Regions from separate parts of the Rhizobium sp. BT-226 genome, predicted to be linked through region 2. Evidence: predicted binding sites of a transcription regulator. Region 2 holds the regulator's gene; the other holds the start of a gene.
What was found. The regulator LexA, encoded in region 2, represses DNA repair genes until DNA is damaged. The targets are predictions, from matches to a motif close to TGTTCNNNNTGTGTTCNG.
Positions count from the first base shown of each region.

Region 1 (5,202 bases), 420 kb from region 2:
AAGGTCGACATCGTCGTTTCCGACGTCGTCATGCCCGAAATGGACGGCCCGACGCTGCTGCGCGAGCTGCGTAAGACCTATCCCGACATGAAATTCATCTTTGTTTCCGGCTACGCCGAAGATGCCTTTGCCCGTAATCTGCCGCCGGAGGCGAAGTTCGGCTTCCTGCCGAAGCCGTTTTCGCTGAAGCAGCTTGCTGTTGTGGTGAAGGAGACGTTGGACGGGTGAGGGAGGGTTGTCGGAGGGTGAGCGTGGGCGTTGTGCCGTGTCAGCCCCCTCTACCCTGCCGAGCATCTCCCCCACAGGTGGGGAGATCACAAGGGGCGAACGCTTTCCATCACATCAACGTTTCTCCGAGCTGCAATGGAAACTTGGTTGGGGAAGCCGGTGCTTCCTGCCAATCTCCCCACCCGTGGGGGAGATGCCCGCCAGGGCAGAGGGGGCACCGCCGGCGGCCCGTAGTCCTCATTCACCCAGCGCCACCGCAATCTCAGCAGCAAGCCGCGCGTTGTTTTCGACGAGCGCGATGTTGGTCTTCAGGCTCTGGCCATCCGTCAGGTCGAAAATAGTCGACAGAAGATAAGGTGTAACCGCCTTGCCGGTCACTTCATCGCGCTCGGCGCTGTCGAGCGCTCGCTCGATATAGATTTCCATCTCTTCGCGCGCGATCTCGTCGGCCTCGGGCACGGGGTTGGCGACGAGCATGCCGCCGTCGATGCCGAGCTGCTCGCGCACCGTCTGGAAATTGGCGATCGCGGCCGGGCTGTTCAGCGACAGTGGGCTTGGAATGCCGGAGGAGCGCGACCAGAAGGCGGGGAATTCCTCGCTCTCATAGGTGACGACGGGCACGCCGCGGGTTTCCAGCACTTCCAGCGTCTTTGGAATGTCGAGGATCGCCTTGGCGCCGGCGCAGACGACGATGACGCCGGTGCGCGCGAGTTCCTCGAGATCGGCCGAGATATCGAAGCTTTCCTCGGCGCCGCGATGGACGCCGCCGATGCCGCCTGTGGCAAAGACACGGATGCCGGCGCGCGCCGCCGCAATCATCGTCGCCGCAACCGTGGTGGCGCCGGTGCGGCGCTCGGCGATGGCGAAGGCGAGATCGGCGCGCGACACCTTCATCACTTCGGTCGCCTTGGCGAGTTGCTCCAGTTCCGCAGCTTCAAGGCCGATGTGCAGCGTGCCGTGAATGACGGCGATCGTTGCCGGCACCGCACCCTGTTCGCGAATAATCGCCTCGACGCTGCGGGCCATCTCGATATTGCCGGGATAGGGCATGCCGTGGGTGATGATCGTCGATTCCAGCGCCACCAGCGGCGCGCCGCGCTGCTTGGCGCTGGCGACTTCCTTCGAATAAGCGATCGGCAAAAGAGGGGAGACGGGCTTGGTCATGGTCTTGTCCTGTGATCGACAGAGCATGATGCCGAAGGTGTGAGTGGTTTTCGGACAACATCATGCTCAACTATAGTTAGCCGCTTCAATGCAGAATTCTGACCTTGGGAACAAGGGCGAGCACCTCATTCAGCAGATCGGGCGTCAGATTTTCGTTGACGGCGTGCTGCGACTGCACGGTCAGTATGGCGGCCGCAGTGCCGTGGCGGACGGCTTCTTCGAGCGGCAGGCCTGATATCAAGGCAGCGAGTGTGCCGGCAGCAAGAGAATCGCCGGCACCCGTGACATCGGCGACGGTGTCGGCGATCGGCGGCTGCAGCGTCACGGCGCTGCCATCGCAAAACGCGACGAGCTCGCGCCGGCCGCGGGTGACGACGGCGTTCCTGATGCCGATCTCGTTCAGCAACGGCGGCCAGCCCGCAGCCTCTTCCGGCCGCTCACCGGCAAGGGCGGCAGCTTCAGCCTCATTCAGAAACAGGTAGTCGATATCTCCGATGCAGGGCTTCAGCCTGACGACCTTGGCCGGCGAGATGGCAATTGCCGCAACGGGCTTGTCTAGCGAGCGTGCCTTGGCGACGATCGCCGCGATCGTCTCTTCCGGCAGGTTGGCGTCGAAGAGGATGAAATCATGCGCGGCGAAGGCCTCCCGCACCCAGCGGATGGAGAGACGTCGCGGCACGAAGAAGCGGTAAAGATCCATGTCGGCGAGGGCGATCACCAGATTGCCGTCCTTCTCGATGATCGCCGTGTAGCTCGGCGTCTTGCGGTCCAGGAAGACGAAGGGCCGGTCGTCGATGCCGGCGAAATCGGCAGCTTCTCCGACCGTCTCGCCCATCGGATCGCCGCCGCGCGGCGAGATCATCGTCACCTGAAAACCGAGCCTCGCCAAGTTGCGCGCCGCATTGAAGCCACCGCCGCCCGGTTCCTCGAACCAGGTGCCGGGATTGCTGGCGCCAGGCGCCGTCTCACCGGAGATGCGGCCGCGCCGGTCGACATGGGCGCCGCCGAGAACAAGAATCTTTTTCTTCATCCGATCCGCTCTCCCGATGCCCGAAGGACGAATCGATACGGTGCGCCACGTCGCGGTTGAGTCGACACTTTTGGCCTAAGCCGTTGCTTTTCATTGATAAAACAAATGCAGAACACGTGTCGTTTTACCTTTTTCTTTCAACTGTTTGATCGCCTATTGCGAGATTGGAACAAATAGGGTACAAACTCGACATTGCTTGAGCGGCTTCAATAACCTAAAGGTGGATCGGATGTCTCAGAATTCATTGCGGCTGGTAGAGGACAAATCGGTGGACAAAAGCAAGGCGCTTGAAGCGGCACTCTCACAGATAGAGCGGTCGTTCGGCAAGGGCTCGATCATGAAACTCGGCTCCAACGAGAATGTTGTCGAGATCGAGACGATCTCGACCGGCTCGCTTGGCCTCGATATTGCACTCGGCGTTGGTGGCCTGCCGAGGGGCCGCATCATCGAAATCTACGGGCCGGAAAGCTCCGGCAAGACGACGCTTGCACTACAGACGATTGCCGAAGCGCAGAAGAAGGGTGGCATCTGCGCCTTCGTCGATGCCGAACATGCGCTCGATCCCGTCTATGCCCGCAAGCTTGGCGTCGACCTGCAGAACCTTCTGATCTCGCAGCCCGATACCGGCGAGCAAGCGCTCGAAATCACCGATACGCTGGTGCGCTCCGGCGCCGTCGACGTTCTCGTCGTTGACTCGGTCGCCGCACTGACGCCGCGTGCCGAAATCGAGGGCGAGATGGGCGATAGCCTTCCCGGTCTTCAGGCGCGCCTGATGAGCCAGGCGCTGCGTAAGCTCACCGCTTCGATCTCCAAGTCGAACACCATGGTTATCTTCATCAACCAGATCCGCATGAAGATCGGCGTCATGTTCGGTTCGCCTGAGACGACGACGGGCGGCAATGCGCTGAAATTCTATGCCTCCGTGCGCCTCGACATCCGCCGCATCGGCGCGGTCAAGGAACGTGAAGAGGTGATCGGCAACCAGACCCGCGTCAAGGTCGTCAAGAACAAGATGGCGCCGCCCTTCAAGCAGGTCGAGTTCGACATCATGTATGGCGAGGGTGTTTCCAAGACCGGCGAACTGGTCGATCTCGGCGTCAAGGCCGGCATCGTCGAGAAGTCAGGCGCCTGGTTCTCCTATAACAGCCAGCGTCTCGGCCAGGGCCGTGAAAACGCCAAAACCTTCCTGCGCGACAATCCGGATCTCGCCCGCGAGATCGAACTGTCGCTGCGCCAGAATGCCGGCCTGATCGCCGACCGCTTCCTGCAGAATGGCGGACCGGACCCGGATGACGGCGATGGCGATGCCACTGCGGAAATGTAATTTTCGCGCTTGAACTCATCGGACAGTTCCAACCGGCCGCATTCCTGATGAGAATGCGGCCGGTTTTGTTTGTCTGCTGGACAGTGGCGGGGGCGAACGTTAAAAGCCGATGGATTTAAATTTACCTGCCTCGGGCAGCATTGAAGGGCATAGCATGAGCGGCGTGAACGATATCCGGTCGACCTTCCTCGACTATTTCAAGAAGAACGGCCATGAGATCGTCCCGTCGAGCCCGCTCGTGCCGCGCAACGACCCGACGCTGATGTTCACCAATGCCGGCATGGTGCAGTTCAAGAACGTCTTCACCGGCCTCGAAAAGCGTCCCTATTCGACGGCGACGACGTCGCAGAAATGCGTGCGAGCCGGCGGCAAGCACAACGACCTCGACAATGTCGGCTATACTGCACGCCACCTGACCTTCTTCGAGATGCTCGGCAACTTCTCCTTCGGCGACTATTTCAAGGAGAATGCGATCGAGCTTGCCTGGAAGCTCGTCACCGAAGGCTTCGACCTTCCGAAGAACCGCCTGCTGGTAACCGTCTATTCCGAGGACGAAGAAGCAGCAGCGCTTTGGAAGAAGATCGCCGGCTTTTCCGACGACAAGATCATCCGCATCCCGACCTCTGACAATTTCTGGCAGATGGGCGATACAGGCCCCTGCGGCCCATGCTCGGAAATCTTCATCGACCAGGGTGAGAATGTTTGGGGCGGCCCTCCGGGCTCAGCGGAGGAAGATGGCGACCGGTTCCTGGAATTCTGGAACCTCGTCTTCATGCAGTTCGAGCAGACCGAGCCTGGCGTTCGCAACCCGCTGCCCCGTCCGTCGATCGACACCGGCATGGGTCTGGAGCGCATGGCCTGTATTCTCCAGGGCGTCCAGAGCGTATTCGATACCGACCTCTTCCGCACGCTGACCGGCACCATCGAGGATACGATAGGCGTCAAGGCGGAGGGCAGCGCCAGTCACCGTGTCATCGCCGACCACCTGCGCTCCTCTGCCTTCCTGATTGCTGACGGCGTGTTGCCTTCAAATGAAGGCCGCGGCTATGTGCTGCGCCGTATCATGCGCCGCGCCATGCGCCATGCGCAGCTTCTCGGCGCCAAAGAACCGCTGATGTACAAGCTGCTGCCGACGCTGGTGCAGCAGATGGGTCGCGCCTATCCGGAACTGGTGCGTGCCGAGCCGCTGATATCAGAAACGCTGAAACTCGAGGAAAACCGCTTCCGCAAGACGCTGGAGCGCGGCCTATCGCTTCTCTCCGACGCGACTGCGGACCTTGCCAAGGGCGACATGCTTGATGGCGAGACCGCCTTCAAGCTCTACGATACCTATGGTTTCCCGCTCGACCTGACGCAGGATGCGCTACGCGCCCGCGAGATCGGCGTCGACATCTCCGGCTTCACCGATGCGATGCAGCGGCAGAAGGCGGAAGCCCGCTCGCATTGGGCCGGTTCA
Region 1 covers NZ_JAOYTI010000001.1:702,557-707,758, reverse strand. The annotation lists gene cckA (cell cycle histidine kinase CckA) at 1-228, shown strand, start outside; gene OIU37_RS03720 (pseudouridine-5'-phosphate glycosidase) at 466-1,392, opposite strand; gene OIU37_RS03715 (carbohydrate kinase family protein) at 1,478-2,422, opposite strand; gene recA (recombinase RecA) at 2,652-3,746, shown strand; gene alaS (alanine--tRNA ligase) at 3,901-5,202, shown strand, end outside.
Region 1: the regulator LexA is predicted to act here: its motif matches at 2,588-2,605, upstream of recA (recombinase RecA).

Region 2 (5,202 bases):
GCAGTCGGAGACACCATTGCGCCACCGGCTGCCGGCCGCAGCCTCGCAATTGCTGCGTGCCGGCATGCGCATGCTGGGCGAGGAGGTAGACCATGGCCGCCTGCTGCTGTTTTCGCCGGTCTTCCTCGGCGCCGGGTCAGCCGGCTGGTTTCTCGCGGCATCGGATTTTCCTCTCGTTGCATCACTGCTCTGCCTGTTGGCGCTGACCGTGGCGGTTCTCATCGCCGGCCGCAGCCGGGCGGCAGTGCGGGCAACGCTGCTGGCGCTTTCACTCGTGGCCTGCGGCATGGTCACGGCGCAGTTCGAGAGCCGGCGGGCTTCCACCGTGATCCTCGATTCCGCCGTGACGACGACGGTGACCGGCCGTGTCGAGCGGCGCGAAGGTGATGATCGCGGGCGGTGGCGCTACATTCTTGCCGTTACCGGCACTGAGGCGCCACAGGTGAAGCGGCCGCCGGACCGCATCACCGCAATCGCCCGCGGCGCGGACGTGGCCTTCGAGATCGGCGATATCATCACTGGCAGAGCGCGGCTGACGCCGCCGGCAGGCCCAGCGCTTCCCGGGCTCAACGACTTCTCCTTCGGTGCCTATTTCGATGGCATCGGCGCCAACGGCTTCTTCTACGGTGCGCCGACGAAGGTCGATGTGCAGGCAGGTCCGCAGGCGGCCAGATCGACGACCGAAGCGCTGCTGGAATGGCTCTACCGGCTGCGCAGCGGTATCGGCGACCGCATAAGGTCGATCCTGCCCGGCGACACCGGCGCTTTTGCCGCTGCTCTGGTGACGGACGAGCGGCGCGCCATCTCGGATGCGACGACGGAAGCGCTGCGCCAGTCCGGTCTGGCGCATATCATCGCCATCTCCGGTCTCAACATGGCGCTGTCGGCCGGAATCTTCTTCGTCGGCTTGCGGATGCTGCTCAGCCTCTTTCCCGGTGTCGCCGAGGCCTATCCGACGAAGAAGATTGCCGCCGCCGGCGCGCTCATCACCGTCACCGCCTATTTCCTGATCTCCGGCTTTGCGGTCTCTGCCGAACGCGCTTTCATCATGATGGCCATTATGTTGATCGCCGTCTTCTTCGACCGGCCGTCGATCAGCCTACGCAATGTCGCTCTCTCCGCGCACGTCATCATTGTCATTTCGCCGTCCGAGGTCTTGGGTCCGAGCTTCCAGATGTCTTTTGCCGCCACATTGGCGCTGGTCTCTGGCTATCAGCTGTGGAAGGATCGGCGGGTCCGCGAAAACGCTTTCCTGAAGCTGCCGATCATCAGGCCCTTCGTTACCGTTGCGGGCTTCTTCGGCGGCGTCTTCCTGACCTCGTTGATCGGCGGTTTTTCCACCGCGCTGTTTTCGATCGAGCATTTTCATCGCCTGACCGCCTACGGCCTGCCGGCAAATCTCGCGACAATGCCGATCATCTCCTTCATCATTATGCCGGCCGGCTTGCTGGCAATGCTGCTCATGCCTTTCGGCTTGGATGTTTGGGCCTGGAAGATCGTCGGATTCGGCCTCGATCTGGTGATCGCGGTCGCAAAGACGGTGTCCGGCTGGAATGGCAATATCGACGTCGGCCGCTTGCCCGCCTGGTATTTCACCGTCGCCGTGGCAGGCTTTCTGCTGCTGACGCTGCTCCGCACCCGGTTGCGCCATATCGGCACATCGATTATCGCGGTCGCGACGCTCATCCTGCTGCTTCTGCCGGTTCCCCGGCCGCCGGATCTGGTGATTTCGGAGGATGGTAGTCTCGTCGCAATCGTCGAGGCGGCGGCAATGGCTTCCAACCGTGAAAGACCGCCGGATTTCATCTTCGACCAGTGGCAGAGAGCGCTGGTCCTGCAGAAGCATGATCCGCCGAAGATGCTGGACGGTCCTGCTATCCCGCCGGAGGGAGAAGATCGCCGCGTCGGGCTTTCCCGCGATCAGCAAAACGAAGCAAGGACCGCGATGCGGGCCGCCGCAGCGGGCGGTGACGCAAACCGCTTTTCCTGCGTCAAGAAGGCCTGGTGCACATCAAGGCTTGGCAATGGTCAGGTGGTAACCGTCATCGACAATGCCGCCTATCTAGGCTCGGCATGCGACGCCGCCGATATCGTCGTGACGTCGGTCCGCCTTCGCTTAAACAGCTGCCGCTCAGGCGCGACGCTCTTCACCGGTGAGACGCTTCGCAGGAGCGGTTCCATCGAGTTGCGCTTCACGGATGCCGGCCCGGAGGTCGCAACCGCATTCGATGCATTGTCGCGGCCATGGATGCGCCATCGCGCCTATGACTGGCGCAGCAACAGTTTTACCGAAACCGGCCTGGCCAATGTCAGTGATAGCGGCGAATGAGGCCGACGAGTTTGCCCTGTACCTTGACGCGGTCCGGCCCGAAGATCCGGGTCTCGTACGCCGGGTTGGCGGCTTCTAGCGCGATCGAGGCGCCCTTGCGCCGGAAGCGCTTCAGCGTCGCTTCCTCGTCATCGACGAGGGCAACGACGATATCACCGGGACTTGCAGTGCTGCCGTTGCGGATGATCACGGTGTCGCCGTCGAAGATGCCGGCGTCGATCATCGAATCGCCCTTGACCTCCAGCGCGTAATGTTCACCGGAGCCGAGCATGTCGGCCGGAACGACGATGTCGTGGGTGTTGTTCTGGATCGCCGAGATCGGAACACCGGCAGCGATTCGGCCCATGACCGGCACGGAGACCGAATTGCCGTTGTCGGCGACGGGCTTTGCAGGAGCAGGGGCGGCGACCGGCTGTGGCTTGCCGAGGCTGCCCTCGATGACGCTCGGCGAAAAGCCGCGCCGGGGCTGGATACTGGGGCTGTAGGCCTCCGGAAGCTTGATGACCTCGAGCGCGCGGGCGCGGTTCGGTAGGCGGCGAATGAAGCCTCTCTCCTCGAGCGCTGTAATCAAGCGATGAATCCCGGACTTCGAGGCGAGGTCCAGGGCATCCTTCATCTCGTCGAAAGATGGCGGAACGCCGGATTCCTTCATGCGCTCATGAATGAAGAGGAGAAGCTCCTGTTGTTTGCGCGTGAGCATCGACGTTGTGACCTCGTGATTGAAACAAATCCAGAACAGACACTATATGTTCCATATGTGTTCCGCAAGTAGCTAAATTTCCGTAAAACTTGGCGCCAACTCGTTGAGATTTTTATTTTCATTCGCCGGATTGGGACACAAGTCTTGTATTGAAGGTCGCGCTGCACATCTCTTGACCTTTCCAGGAGGGACATGATGAACGAGCATTCCGCCAAACCGCACCCGCTGGATCATGTCGTGCTGCCGGTCGTCAATATCGATCTGGCGCGCGAAAGGCTCGGCAAGCTCGGCTTCACCGTTGCCTCCGATGCGCGCCATCCCTTCGGAACGGAGAATGCCTGCGTCTTTTTTGCCGATAAGACCTATCTGGAGCCGCTCGGGGTTGCGAGCGTCGAGGAGAGCGAGGCATCGGCGCGGCAAGGCAATGTCTTCACTGCCCGCAACCAGGCCTTCCGCTTCCGCTGCGGCGAGGAGGGGCTTTCGGGACTGGCCTTCGGCAGCAAGGCTGGCGGCATCGATCATCAAAACTTCGTCGGCAACGGATCGAGCGCCGGCGAGATGCTGCAGTTCACCCGGCCGATGACGATGCCGGACGGTTCCGAGACGATCGCCGGCTTCAAGCTGGCTTTTGCCGGCGACCTGCGCGCGCCTGATCTCCTGCTTTTCACCGTCGAGCGCGTCAATCCGCTGCCGGCCGACCGCGCCGCGCTTGAAACACATGCCAATGGCGTCACCGGCATAGTCGAGATCGCGCTTTGCACGCCGGAGCCGGCCGCCTTCGCTGCCTTCGTCAGCCTTGCCGTGGCGCAATCGGCAGTCGAGAAAACCGGTTTCGGCGTCAATATCGCGGCATCGAATGCCAAAATCAGCCTGATGACGCCAGAAGGGCTGGAGGCCTATTTCGACATTGGTGGCTCATCCGCCGATCGCGGCCTACGCGGCCGGGCAATCCTCTTCACTGTCGCCGATCTTGCCGTGACAGAAGCGCATTTGGCTGCTAACGGGGTGACATACACGCGCAAGAACAACCGCATTCTGGTGAAGCCCGCGCCCGGGCAGGGCACGCTCTTCGCCTTCGAGGAAACACGATGAGCACTGATACGAATTCCGAAGTCAGGATCGGCGAAGGCCAAGGCCAGGTCACCTTTTCCAATACCGGCCGCCTGTCGCTGATTGCCGGTCCATGCCAGATGGAGAGCCGCGACCACGCCTTCATGGTTGCCGGCACGCTGAAAGAGCTTTGCGGAAAGCTCGGCATCGGCCTCGTCTACAAGAGCTCCTTCGACAAGGCGAACCGGACCTCGCTGTCGGCCGAACGTGGTATCGGCATCGAAAAGGGCATGGAGGTCTTTGCCGACCTCAAGAAGGAATTCGGGTTTCCTGTCCTGACCGACGTCCATACCGCCGAGCAATGCGCGGAGGTGGCAAAGATCGTCGACGTCCTGCAGATTCCGGCCTTCCTTTGCCGCCAGACCGACCTCCTCATCGCCGCCGCCAAGACCGGCCGCGTCGTCAATGTCAAGAAGGGTCAGTTCCTCGCTCCCTGGGATATGAAGAACGTCTTGAAGAAGCTCAATGCCAGCGGCAATCCGAACGTGCTGCTGTGCGAGCGCGGCGCCTCCTTCGGTTACAATACGCTGGTCTCCGACATGCGCTCGCTGCCGATCATGGCGGCGATGGGCGCCCCCGTTATCTTCGATGCGACCCATTCCGTGGCGCAGCCGGGCGGGCAGGGCGAATCCTCCGGCGGTCAGCGGGAATTCGTGGAAACGCTGGCGCGCGCAGCGGTGGCTGCCGGCATTGCCGGTGTCTTCGTCGAAACCCATCAGGACCCCGACAATGCACCTTCCGACGGACCGAACATGGTCTACCTTAAGGACATGCCGCGACTTCTCGAAAAGCTGCTTGCCTTCGATGCGGTCGCCAAGGCTTGACGTTCAACAGCCTGACATGATCGTGCTATAGGCCGGGAAGGCTGGTTCGAAGGCTGGAAATTGCAGCATTGTAATTTGCACGTCTTCGATTAAGACAGGTTTCGAACGACTGATCACCCACCGAGCAGGAAGAACCCATGACTGCAATCACCGATATCATCGCCCGCGAGATTCTCGATAGCCGTGGCAACCCCACCGTCGAAGTCGATGTCTATCTCGAAGATGGCAGCATGGGCCGC
Region 2 covers NZ_JAOYTI010000001.1:280,804-286,005, forward strand. The annotation lists gene OIU37_RS01620 (ComEC/Rec2 family competence protein) at 1-2,329, shown strand, start outside; gene lexA (transcriptional repressor LexA) at 2,310-3,029, opposite strand; gene OIU37_RS01630 (VOC family protein) at 3,225-4,121, shown strand; gene kdsA (3-deoxy-8-phosphooctulonate synthase) at 4,118-4,963, shown strand; gene eno (phosphopyruvate hydratase) at 5,101-5,202, shown strand, end outside.